DNA from 2 places in the Streptomyces sp. NEAU-174 genome. Region 2 is predicted to be linked to the other one. Evidence: riboswitches for the same ligand, from Rfam matches in the RefSeq annotation. Region 2 holds a riboswitch; the other holds the start of a gene.
What was found. Region 2 has a riboswitch for thiamine pyrophosphate ahead of ACT2CW_RS09580 (thiamine ABC transporter substrate-binding protein). Riboswitches for the same ligand answer to the same signal wherever they lie in the genome.
Positions count from the first base shown of each region.

Region 1: it holds a riboswitch for thiamine pyrophosphate, as region 2 does, so the genes downstream of both, thiO (glycine oxidase ThiO) here and ACT2CW_RS09580 (thiamine ABC transporter substrate-binding protein) in region 2, are expected to answer to the same signal.

Region 1 covers NZ_JBQTCE010000005.1:200,357-206,185, forward strand. The annotation lists gene thiE (thiamine phosphate synthase) at 1-77, opposite strand, end outside; gene ACT2CW_RS16565 (Rv2175c family DNA-binding protein) at 322-687, opposite strand; gene ACT2CW_RS16570 (NAD(P)/FAD-dependent oxidoreductase) at 802-1,983, opposite strand; TPP riboswitch at 2,487-2,600, shown strand; gene thiO (glycine oxidase ThiO) at 2,676-3,851, shown strand; gene thiS (sulfur carrier protein ThiS) at 3,848-4,048, shown strand; gene ACT2CW_RS16585 (thiazole synthase) at 4,057-4,959, shown strand; gene ACT2CW_RS16590 (SRPBCC domain-containing protein) at 5,170-5,628, shown strand; gene pknB (Stk1 family PASTA domain-containing Ser/Thr kinase) at 5,717-5,829, shown strand, end outside.
Region 2 covers NZ_JBQTCE010000003.1:49,227-55,055, reverse strand. The annotation lists gene ACT2CW_RS09590 (phosphatidate cytidylyltransferase) at 1-866, shown strand, start outside; gene rlmN (23S rRNA (adenine(2503)-C(2))-methyltransferase RlmN) at 939-2,045, shown strand; TPP riboswitch at 2,119-2,223, shown strand; gene ACT2CW_RS09580 (thiamine ABC transporter substrate-binding protein) at 2,219-3,292, shown strand; gene ACT2CW_RS09575 (ABC transporter permease) at 3,388-5,001, shown strand; gene ACT2CW_RS09570 (ABC transporter ATP-binding protein) at 5,002-5,829, shown strand, end outside.

The sequences.
Region 1 (5,829 bases), on a different contig from region 2:
TCGCCCTGGCCCTTCCGCGCGTCGGTGCACAGGTAGAGACGGGCATCGGCCAGCCGCTCGCGAGCGGTGGTGGGCATGGGTTCCCCCCGGAGGGTCGGACGGCGTACGGGCCGAGCGTGGAGCCCGGCCCGTACGCCAGATGTGATCAGGGGCGATCAGGTGTGATCAGGGGCGATGGCGATAGCGGAAGCGCGCGGCCCGCGCGAAAACGACCAGCCCTGTACAGGCCCCGTACGGGCTGGGTACGAGCCCGTACGGAAGGCTGTGGAAGGCCGCGGAAGGCCGCGGAGGCTGGGCGGTGGCGGCGTCAGGGTGACGCCGTCAGACGGCGAGGGCCTGAGCGCGCCGCTTCACTTCCGTGCCGCGATTCTCGCTCAGCGCCCGTGCCGGGGTGCCGGGCAGGCTCGGGTCGGGGGTGAAGAGCCACTCCAGCATCTCTTCGTCACTGAAGCCGTCGTCCTTCAGCAGCGTCAAGGTCCCCACGAGGCCCTTGACGACCTTTCCGTCACCGATGAACTCCTCGGGGACCTGAAGGACCCTGTTCTCGCCACGGCGCACGGCGATCAGCTGGCCCTCCTTGACCAGCTGCCGGACGCGCGTCACCTCGACCCCCAGTCGCTCGGCGACATCGGGGAGGGTGAGCCAGGCGGGGACGAGAGCATCGATCTTTGCGTCAATCTCGGTCACGGAACAAGCCTGCCATCTGGGACTGACAGTGGGTAGCCGGGCGTCCGCCGCGCGGGCCGCCCGCCACGCCCCCGGGCGCGTCGGCCGGTGGCCGACCGGCGGTCGGCCCGCCGGTCAGAGGACGGCCGACTTCAGCGGCACCGAGGGATCCTCGGCCCGCGTCCGGTCCAGCCGGGCGCCGCGCTCGATCAGCTTGCGCCCCTGGGCCAGATCGCGCGGACGGCCGACGGCCAGCAGGGCGACCAGGGCGCCCTCGCGCAGCCAGCACACCGACCAGGCAGCGCCCGCCGGATCGCCGCGCCAGACCAGCTCGTCGGCCTCCGAGTGGTGCCCGGCGTACTGCACGAAGCGCCCGAACTGCTCGGACCAGAAGTACGGCACCGGGTCGTAGACCACACCGGGGAAGTGGGCCGCCGTCCGGCTCCCCACCACGTTGGCGGCGACGGTGCGCGGGCCCTGGAGCGCGTTGTCCCAGTGGTGCACCAGCAGTCGCGTTCCGTAGCGGGCGGACGGGAAGGAGGCGCAGTCGCCGACCGCGTAGACGTCCGGCGCGGAGGTGCGCAGCCGGTCGTCGGCGGCGACGGAGCGGTCCTCGGCCAGCTCCACGCCCGAGCCCGCGAGCCAGACCGTGGTGGGCCTGGCCCCGATCCCGACGACCACCGCGCCCGCGCGCAGCCGGGTGCCGTCGCCGAGCAGCAGCCCGCTCTCGTCGACCGAGGCCACTCGGGCGCCGGTGACCAGCCGGGCGCCGTAGTCCTCGTACCAGGCCGCCATGGGGGCCGCGACCTCGGCCGGGAGCGCGCCCGCCAGCGGCCGGTCGGCGGCCTCGACGACAGTCACGGCGCAGCCCGCCTCGCGTGCCGCGGTGGCGAACTCCGCGCCGATCCAGCCCGCCCCCACGACCGCGATCTCGCGCTGCCGGGCGAGCACCGGGCGCAGCCGCTCGGCGTCGTCCAGCGTGCGCAGCAGATGGACGCCGGGCTCTCCTTCGCTGCCCGGCAGCGGGATCGGCTCGGCGCCGGTGGCGATCACCAGGATGTCGTACGGGAGCTGGCCGGTCGCGGTCTCGACGAGCCGCTTGTCCGGGCGCAGGCCGGTGACCTCGACGCCGAGCCGCAGGCCGATGCCGAGCCCGACGAAGTCCACGTCGAGCGTCGAGCCCTCGGCCTTTCCGAGCAGTACGGCCTTGGACAGCGGGGGGCGGTCGTAGGGCTGGTGGGGCTCCGCGCCCAGCAGGACGATCTCCCCGGTCCAGCCGTGTTCGCGCAGCGCGACGGCGGTTTGTACGCCCGCCATGCCCGCGCCGACGATCACCACGCGCTGTCCGGGGCCGTTCGAGGACGGCTTCGTCGTCGTCTCATCGCTCACACGATCACTGTATTGCGGCTGGTGGGGCGGACTGGAGAGCGGCTTGCGAGAGGTCGGACACAGAGTGGGGGGCGGAGGGGGGTGGGTGGGGGCGCGGGGCTGGGCGGGGTGCGGGTTGTGGGCGCCTCCGGCGGTGAGCCCCCACCCCGCCCCTCCCCGAAACGACGGGGCTCCGCCCCCTCGCCCCCCACCGGGGCTCCGCCCCGGACCCCGCTCCTCAAACGCCGGAGGGGCTGGGAGTGCGGGGGCTCCCCCCGAACCCGCTCCTCAAGCGCCGGAGGGGCTGCGGGTGCGGGGCGCTGGGGCTGTGGGGGCTCCGCCGCCCGGGCACGGTCCTCAAGGTCCCCCAGCTGGCGCTGGGGGTGCCCGCTGGAGGGGGTGGGGGCGGCTGGTCTTTCGGGGGGTTCGGGGCGCGTACTAGGGTGGCGGGGCAGAGCACTCGCGGGAGCCCGGGCGGACCGGGCTGAGAGGGAGGCTGGAACGGCCTCCGACCGTACGAACCTGATCCGGGTCATGCCGGCGAAGGGAGGGGCAGCGTGTCCACGCACGCACCAGGTCTCGACGACGGACCTCATACCTCGGGCGGGCCGCCAACCGGCGGACGTTACGACGCCCTCGTCATCGGGGGCGGCATCATCGGGCTGGTCACCGCCTGGCGGGCGGCTCAGCGCGGGCTGCGTACCGCGCTCGTCGACCCGGCGCCCGGCGGCGGAGCCGCCTGGGTCGCGGCCGGGATGCTGGCGGCCGTCACCGAGCTGCACTACGGCGAGCAGACCCTGCTCGGCCTCAACATGGCCTCCGCGCGCCGCTATCCGGACTTCGTGGCGGAGCTGGAGGAGGCCGGCGGCCATGACGTGGGCCACCGGGTGAGCGGCACGCTCGCCGTCGCGTTCGACGCCGACGACCGCGCCCATCTGCGCGAACTCCACACCTTCCAGCAGGGGCTCGGGCTGGAGTCCGAGTGGCTGACGGGGCGTGAATGCCGCCGTCTGGAACCGATGCTCTCGCCGGGCGTACACGGCGGGCTGCGTGTCGCCGGTGACCACCAGGTGGATCCGCGGCGGCTGACGGCGGCCCTGCTCACCGCGTGCGAGCGGGCCGGGGTCGCCTTCCACCGCCACCGCGCGGAGCGGCTGCTGCTGGACGGCGACCGCGCCACCGGGGTCGAGCTCACTGGGGGTACGCGCCTGGCCGCCGAGCGGACCGTACTGGCCGCGGGCAGCCTCAGCGGACGGCTCGCGGGCGTTCCTGAGGACGTCCTGCCGCCCGTACGGCCCGTCAAGGGGCAGGTGGTGCGGCTGTCGGTGCCCGAGCGGTACGCGCCGTTCCTCTCCCGGACCGTACGGGCCGTGGTGCGCGGCGGGCCGGTCTACCTGGTGCCGCGCGAGAACGGCGAGCTGGTCATCGGCGCGACCAGCGAGGAGCTGGGCTGGGACACCACGGTCACCGCGGGCGGGGTGTACGAACTGCTGCGGGACGCCCATGAGGTGGTGCCCGGCATCACCGAACTGCCGCTGGTGGAGACGTCCGCCGGACTGCGCCCCGGCTCCCCCGACAACGCCCCGATGCTCGGCCCGACCGCGCTGCCCGGGCTGTTGCTGGCCACCGGCCACTTCCGCAACGGTGTGCTCCTCACCCCGATCACCGGCGATGTCATGGCCGAGGCCCTCACCAGCGGAGAACTCCCCCCGGAGGCCCGGCCGTTCAGCCCGCGGCGCTTCGCGGCTCCCCCGGCGGCGTCCTCTCCCGGCGCCCCCGGCGCCGCGCACTCCCCAGCACAGGAGCAGCACACATGACCGTCTCCGTCAACGGCGAGCCTCGCGAGGTGCCCGAGGGCACCACGCTCGACCGGCTCGTCGCGACCCTCACCCAGGCGCCCTCGGGTGTCGCCGCCGCCGTCAACGAGACGGTTGTCCCGCGCACCCAGTGGTCCGCGACCTCGCTCGGCGACGGTGATCGCGTCGAGGTCCTCACCGCGGTCCAAGGAGGCTGATCCCACCTATGGCTCCCACTACGACCACCACGACGACCACCACGGCCACCACAGCCGTCACTGCCACCCCCGACGCCACGACGGCCCACGGCGCCGCCGACCGCGCCTCGCTCACCGCGTCGGATCCGCTCACCATCGCCGGGACCGACTTCGGCTCCCGGCTGATCATGGGCACTGGCGGCGCGCCCAGCCTGGAGATCCTGGAGCGCTCGCTGCTGGCCTCGGGCACCGAGCTGACGACCGTCGCGATGCGGCGGCTCGACCCGACGGTGCAGGGGTCCGTGCTCTCCGTGCTCAACCGGCACGGGATCCGCCCGCTGCCCAACACCGCCGGGTGTTTCACCGCCGGTGAGGCCGTGCTCACCGCCCGCCTCGCCCGGGAGGCGCTGGGCACGGACTGGGTGAAGCTGGAGGTGGTCGCCGATGAGCGCACCCTGCTCCCCGATCCGATCGAGCTGCTGGACGCCGCCGAGACCCTGGTGGACGACGGGTTCACGGTCCTGCCGTACACCAACGACGATCCGATCCTGGCCCGGAAGCTGGAGGACGTCGGCTGCGCCGCGATCATGCCGCTCGGCTCCCCGATCGGCTCCGGGCTCGGCATCCGCAATCCGCACAACTTCCAGCTGATCACCGAGCGCGCCACCGTGCCGGTGATCCTGGACGCGGGCGCGGGCACGGCGTCGGACGCCGCGCTGGCCATGGAGCTGGGGTGCGCGGCGGTGATGCTGGCCTCGGCCGTCACCCGGGCCCAGGAGCCGGAGCTGATGGCGGGGGCGATGCGGTACGCGGTCGAGGCGGGCCGGCTGGCCCATCGGGCGGGCCGGATCCCGCGCCGCCACTTCGCCGAGGCGTCGAGCCCGGCCGAGGGCTTGGCCGCCCTGGATCCCGAGCGCCCGGCCTTCGGCTGAGCGCTCCGCTGGAAGTGTCACGATGCGTCGCCGGCCGACCGCGGCGCCGTCGTGGCTGGTCGCGCCCCCGCGCGGCGGAGCCGCACATCGACACAGCCCCGCGCCCCTTCGGGGCGCTGCCCGAACCGTGGCCCTCGGCCGCCCATGTCCGGGCCCCCGTGGGGCCCTACCGTGGAGGGAGGGAGCAGCCCACAGCCGGAGGTGGTCGCCGTGACCGTGACCGTGGACGACCGGATCGAGCGCGAGGTGTACGTACCGGCGCCGATCGACCGGGTGTGGCGGGTGCTGACCACGCCCGAGCACATCCGCGCCTGGTACGCCCCCGGCGGCTGCGAGATCGATCCGCACCCCGGCGGGCGGCTCCGGTTCCGCTGGGACGAGCACGGAGAGTTCCACGGCATGGTCGAGCGGGCGGTTCCGGACGCCCTCTTCCGCTTCCGGCTGGCCCTGGAGCCCGATCACGCCCCCTCGGACCCCGGCGAAGCCACGCTCGTGGAGTTCGCGCTCTCGCCCGAGGGGCCGGGCACCCGGCTGCGGTTCGCGGAGAGCGGTATCCGCGCCCTGGCCGTCCCCGACGACGCCAAGGCCAAGCACGCCGAGTACGCCACGCTGTCCTGGACCTCCGCGCTGGAGGAGCTGGCCGCGATCGCCGCCGCGTCGCACAACTGACCCGCCGGTGTCACCGTTCCGCTGCAAGTACGCGCCCCACCTGGGGCGGCCGGTCCTGGCCGATATCGGCGCCTCGTAGACTTCCCCCGTGGATACGACCCTCCAGGACCCCCTCGTCGGGCAGGAGCTCGACGGCCGCTACCGCATCGACGCGCGGATCGCCGTTGGCGGGATGGCGACGGTCTACCGGGCCGTCGACAC
Region 2 (5,829 bases):
ACCCGGCCCCTGCCGACGGCGCGGGCGGCGCCGGCGCCGGGCAGGGCAAGAAGAGCGCGGGCCGGAATCTGCGGGCCGCGATAGGGGTGGGCATCGGCCTCGGTGTGATCATCTTGGCCTCGCTCTTCATCTACAAGCCTGTGTTCGTCGGCGTGGTGGCGGTCGCGGTGGTGGTCGGGCTCTGGGAGCTGACCTCGCGGCTGACCGAGCGCAAGGACATCCGGGTCCCCCTGGTGCCGCTCGCCGTCGGCGGGGTCGCCATGGTCGTCGCCGGCTATGTGCGCGGTGCCCAGGGCGCGGTGGTGGCGGTCGCCCTTACGGCGCTCGCGGTGCTGGTCTGGCGGATGACCGAGCCGCCCGACAACTACCTCAGGGATGTCACGGCGGGCGTCTTCGCCGCCTTCTACGTGCCGTTTCTGGCCACTTTCGTGGCGCTGATGCTCGACACCGACGACGGCCCGTGGCGGGTCCTGACCTTCCTGCTGCTGACCGTGGTCAGCGACACCGGTGCGTACGCGGTGGGCTGGCGCTTCGGAAAGCATCCGCTGGCTCCGCGCATCAGCCCCGGCAAGACCCGCGAGGGGCTGCTGGGCGCGGTGACCTTCGCGATGGTCGCGGGCGTCCTGTGCATGCAGTACCTCATCGACGACGGCGTCTGGTGGCAGGGCCTGCTGCTCGGCCTCGCCGCCGCGGTCAGCGCGACCCTCGGCGACCTCGGCGAGTCCATGATCAAGCGCGATCTCGGCATCAAGGACATGGGCAAGCTGCTGCCCGGCCATGGCGGGATCATGGACCGGCTCGACTCGCTGCTGCCCACCGCCCCGGTGGTGTGGCTGCTGCTGGTGATCTTCGTGGGCGGCGGCTGACCACGCCCGCTCACGGGCCCCGCGCCACTCCCGGCGCGGGGCCCTTCGTACGTCTGCGACACTGGGTGAACCATGCCTAAGCCCGGAGAACTCACCTTCGTCGCGCCGCGTGGGGCCAAGAAGCCCCCGCGGCATCTTGCCGACCTCACGCCCGCCGAGCGCCGGGAGGCCGTCGCCGCCCTCGGGGAGAAGCCCTTCCGGGCAGGTCAGGTGTCGCGTCACTACTTCGCGCGCTATGCCGACGACCCCGCTCAGTGGACCGACATCCCCGCCGCGGCGCGCGAGAAGCTGGCCGCCGGGCTGCTGCCGGAGCTGATGAGCGTGGTGCGGCACATCAGCTGTGACGACGACACCACGCGCAAGACGCTGTGGCGGCTGTTCGACGGCACGCTCGTGGAGTCCGTTCTGATGCGCTACCCGGACCGGGTCACCATGTGCATCAGCTCACAGGCGGGGTGCGGGATGAACTGCCCGTTCTGCGCCACCGGGCAGGCGGGGCTGGACCGCAATCTGTCCACCGCCGAGATCGTGCACCAGATCGTCGACGGGATGCGGGCCCTGCGGGACGGGGAGATCCCCGGTGGCCCGGCCCGGCTGTCCAACATCGTCTTCATGGGCATGGGCGAGCCGCTGGCCAACTACAACCGCGTCGTCGGCGCCATCCGCCGGCTCACCGACCCCGAGCCCGACGGCATCGGCCTGTCGCAGCGCGGTATCACCGTCTCCACCGTCGGCCTCGTCCCGGCGATGCTGCGGTTCGCCGACGAGGGCTTCAAGTGCCGGCTCGCGGTGTCGCTGCACGCGCCCGACGACGAGCTGCGCGACACCCTCGTGCCGGTCAACACCCGCTGGAAGGTGCGCGAGGTCCTGGACGCCGCGTGGGAGTACGCGGAGAAGTCCGGCCGCCGGATCTCCATCGAGTACGCGCTGATCAAGGACATCAACGACCAGGCGTGGCGCGCCGATCTGCTCGGTCGGCTGCTCAAGAGCCACCGGGTGCATGTGAACCTCATCCCGCTCAACCCGACGCCCGGCTCCAAGTGGACGGCGTCCCGGCCCGAGGACGAGAAGGCGTTCGTGGCGGCCCTGGAGGCCCATGGGGTGCCGGTGACCGTCCGGGACACCCGGGGCCAGGAGATCGACGGGGCCTGCGGGCAGCTGGCGGCTTCGGAGCGCTGAGCACCGGCTGATACGGTGCCTGGGCATCGTCGCATCATGCGATCGTCATAGAAACGCACATCCGTACAAGTGAACATTCCGACAGGGGAGCGCTCAGAGCGCTGAGAGTGCGGCACGGCCGCAGACCCTCGGACCTGATCCGGGTCATACCGGCGTAGGGAGTCAGCATCACCATGAACAGCCAGCTTCGGCGTGCCATCTCCGCCGCCCTCCTCGGCGCACTGGCACTGAGCGCGCTCGCCGGCTGCGGCGAGGACACCAAGAGCGGCTCGGACTCCAAGACGGTCACCCTGGTCACGCATGACTCGTTCGCGGCCTCCAAGGCGGTCCTCAAGGAGTTCACCAAGGAGACCGGCTACAAGGTGCGCGTGCAGGCCGGGGGCGACGCCGGAGCCGCCGTCAACCAGGCGATCCTGTCCAAGGGCCACCCCCAGGGCGATGTGTTCTTCGGCGTCGACAACACCCTCCTCTCCCGCGCGCTCGACAACGACCTGTTCACCCCCTACACGGCGAAGGGCCTCGACAAGGTCCCGGCGGCCCTTCGGCTCGACCGGGCCGAGCACCGCGTCACCCCCGTCGACTTCGGCGACATCTGCGTCAACTACGACCGGAAGTACTTCGCCGACAAGAAGCTGACGCCGCCCCGGACGCTGGACGATCTGACCAAGCCCGCCTACAAGAACCTTCTGGTCACCGAGAACGCGGCCACCTCGTCCCCCGGTCTCGGCTTCCTCCTCGCCACGGCCGCGAAGTACGGCGACGACGGCTGGAAGGGCTACTGGAAGAAGCTGCGGGCCAACGGGGTCGAGGTCGTCGACGGCTGGGAGCAGGCGTATTACGACCGGTTCTCCGGCTCGGCCGGCGGCGGCAAGGGCGACCGGCCGCTCGTCGTCTCCTACGCCTCCAGCCCGCCCGCCGAGGTGGCCGACGCCAAGAGCAAGCCCGCGAAGGCCCCCACCGGGGTGGCGACGGGCACCTGCTTCCGGCAGGTGGAGTTCGCCGGGCTGCTGAACGGCGCGGGCAACACCAAGGGCGGCAAGGCGCTGCTGGACTTCCTGCTGAGCAAGCGGTTCCAGGAGGACGTCCCGCTGAACATGTACGTCAACCCGGCGCGCGAGGACGCCGAACTGCCGGAGCTGTTCACCCGATACGGGGTCAGGATCGCCGACTCGGCCACCCTGGCGCCGCAGAAGATCGCCAAGAACCGTGAGTCGTGGGTCAAGACATGGTCCTCGCTGGTCCTGTAGAGCCCCGAGAGAACCGTAAGGCGGCCGACGGTCACCGTAAGGGTGACAGGGCGGACCGCGGCGGCCGTCGCGCGACCGCCCTCCGGCTCGCTCTGATGGCGGTGCCGCTCGCCTTCTTCGCGGTCTTCTTCGCCTATCCCGTGGCCGCCATCGTCACCCGGGGGCTGCGCGTCGACGGGCGGTGGCGGTTCGGTCGGATCTCCGAGGTGGTGAGCGATCCGGCGACGCTGGACGTCCTGTGGTTCACCTGCTGGCAGGCGGTCGCGTCGACCGCCCTCACGCTCGCGGTGGCGCTGCCCGGCGCCTATGTCTTCGCCCGCTTCGACTTCCCCGGCAAGGGGCTGCTGCGGGCCGTGGTGACCGTGCCGTTCGTCCTGCCGACCGTCGTCGCCGGATCGGCCTTCCTGGCCCTGCTCGGCCGGGGCGGGCTGCTGGACGAGCTGTGGGGGGTGCGGCTCGACACCTCCGTCTGGGCGATCCTCCTGGCCCATGTCTTCTTCAACTACGCGGTCGTCGTCCGGACCGTGGGCGGGCTGTGGGCCCAGCTCGACCCGCGCCAGGAGGAGGCCGCGCGGGTGCTCGGCGCGAGCCGGCTCTCGGCCTGGCGCCGGGTGACGCTGCCCGCGCTGGCGCCCGCAGTGGCCGCCGCCGCGCTGATGGTGTTCCTGTTCACCTTCACCTCCTTCGGCGTGATCCAGATCCTGGGCGGCCCCCGCTACGCCACCCTGGAGGTGGCGATCTACCGGGAGACCGCGCAGCTGCTCGACCTCCCCACGGCCGCGGTGCTGACCCTCGTCCAGTTCGCCGCGGTCGCGGCCGTGTTGGCCCTGCACGCGTGGACCGTAAGGCGCCGCGAGAGCGCCCTGCGGCTCGTCGACCCGGGCCGCACCGCGCGCCGCCCGAAGGGCCCGGCCCAGTGGGCGCTGCTGTGGGGCGTGCTGGCGGTGGTCGCGCTGCTGATCGTGACCCCGCTCGCGGTGCTGGCGGAGCGTTCGCTGAACGGACCGGACGGCTACGGCTTCACCTACTACGAGGCGCTGCGGTCCTCCGCCGACAGCGGGGGCACCTTCTTCGTGGCGCCCATGGAGGCCGTCGGGAACTCCCTGTGGTACGCGGCGGTCGCCACCGTCTTCGCCCTCGTCGTGGGCGGTCTCGCCGCCGCCGCGCTCACCCGTAAGGCGGGCAGGCTGGTACGGGGCTTCGACGCGCTGCTGATGCTGCCGCTGGGGACCTCGGCCGTCACGGTGGGATTCGGCTTCCTGATCGCCCTGGACGAGCCCCCGCTGGACCTGCGCGCCTCCTGGGTCCTGGTGCCGCTGGCCCAGGCCCTGGTGGGCGTCCCCTTCGTCGTACGGACCATGCTGCCGGTGCTGCGCGCGGTGGACCACCGGCTCCGGGAGGCGGCGGCCGTGCTCGGGGCGTCACCGTGGAAGGTCTGGCGGGAGGTGGACCTGCCGCTGGTCGGACGGGCCGTGGCGGTCGCGGCGGGCTTCGCGTTCGCCGTGTCCCTGGGCGAGTTCGGGGCGACGGTCTTCATCGCGCGTCCCGACCATCCGACCCTCCCGGTGGCCATCGCCCGCTTCCTGGGCCGGGCCGGACAGCTCACCTACGGGCAGGCGATGGCCCTGAGCACGATCCTGATGCTGGTCTGCGCCGGATCGCTGCTGGCGCTCGAGCGCATCCGCACCGACCGTTCCGGAGAGTTCTGAATGACGCTGCTGCGACTGGACGAGGTGACCGTAAGGTTCGGCCGGCGCGACGCGCTGGACGCCGTGGACCTGGAGGTCGCCGAGCACGAGACGGTCTGTGTGCTGGGCCCGAGCGGAAGCGGTAAGTCCACCCTGCTGCGCGTGGTGGCCGGGCTACAGCGCCCCGACACCGGCCGGGTGTCGCTCGCCGGACGCGACCAGAGCGGGGTGCCCACGCACCGGCGCGGCGTGGGGCTGATGTTCCAGGACCACCAGCTGTTCCCGCAGCGGGATGTGGGCGGCAACGTCGCCTTCGGGCTGCGGATGCGCGGGGTGGGCCGCGCGGAGGCGGACCGCCGGGTCGCCGAACTGCTGGAACTGGTGGGGCTGCCGGGCGCCCAGCGCCGCCCCGTCGACTCGCTCTCCGGCGGTGAGCAGCAGCGGGTGGCGCTCGCCCGCGCGCTGGCCCCGCGGCCCAAGCTGCTGATGCTGGACGAGCCGCTGGGCCAGCTCGACCGCGGGCTGCGGGAACGGCTGGTGGTGGAGCTCCGCGAGCTCTTCGAACGGCTGGGCACCACCGTCCTCGCGGTCACCCACGACCAGGGGGAGGCGTTCGCGCTCGCGGACCGGGTGGTGGTGATGGAGAACGGCCGGATCGCCCAGACCGGCACCCCGCTGGAGGTGTGGCAGCGGCCCGCCACCGAGTTCGTCGCCCGCTTCCTCGGCTTCGACAATGTGGTCGAGGCGATCGTGCACGGCGAGGTCGCCGACACCGTATGGGGCAAGCTGCCCGTGCCACCCGGCTCCCGGCCGGGCCCCGGCAGGCTGCTGGTCCGCCCGGCCGGGGTG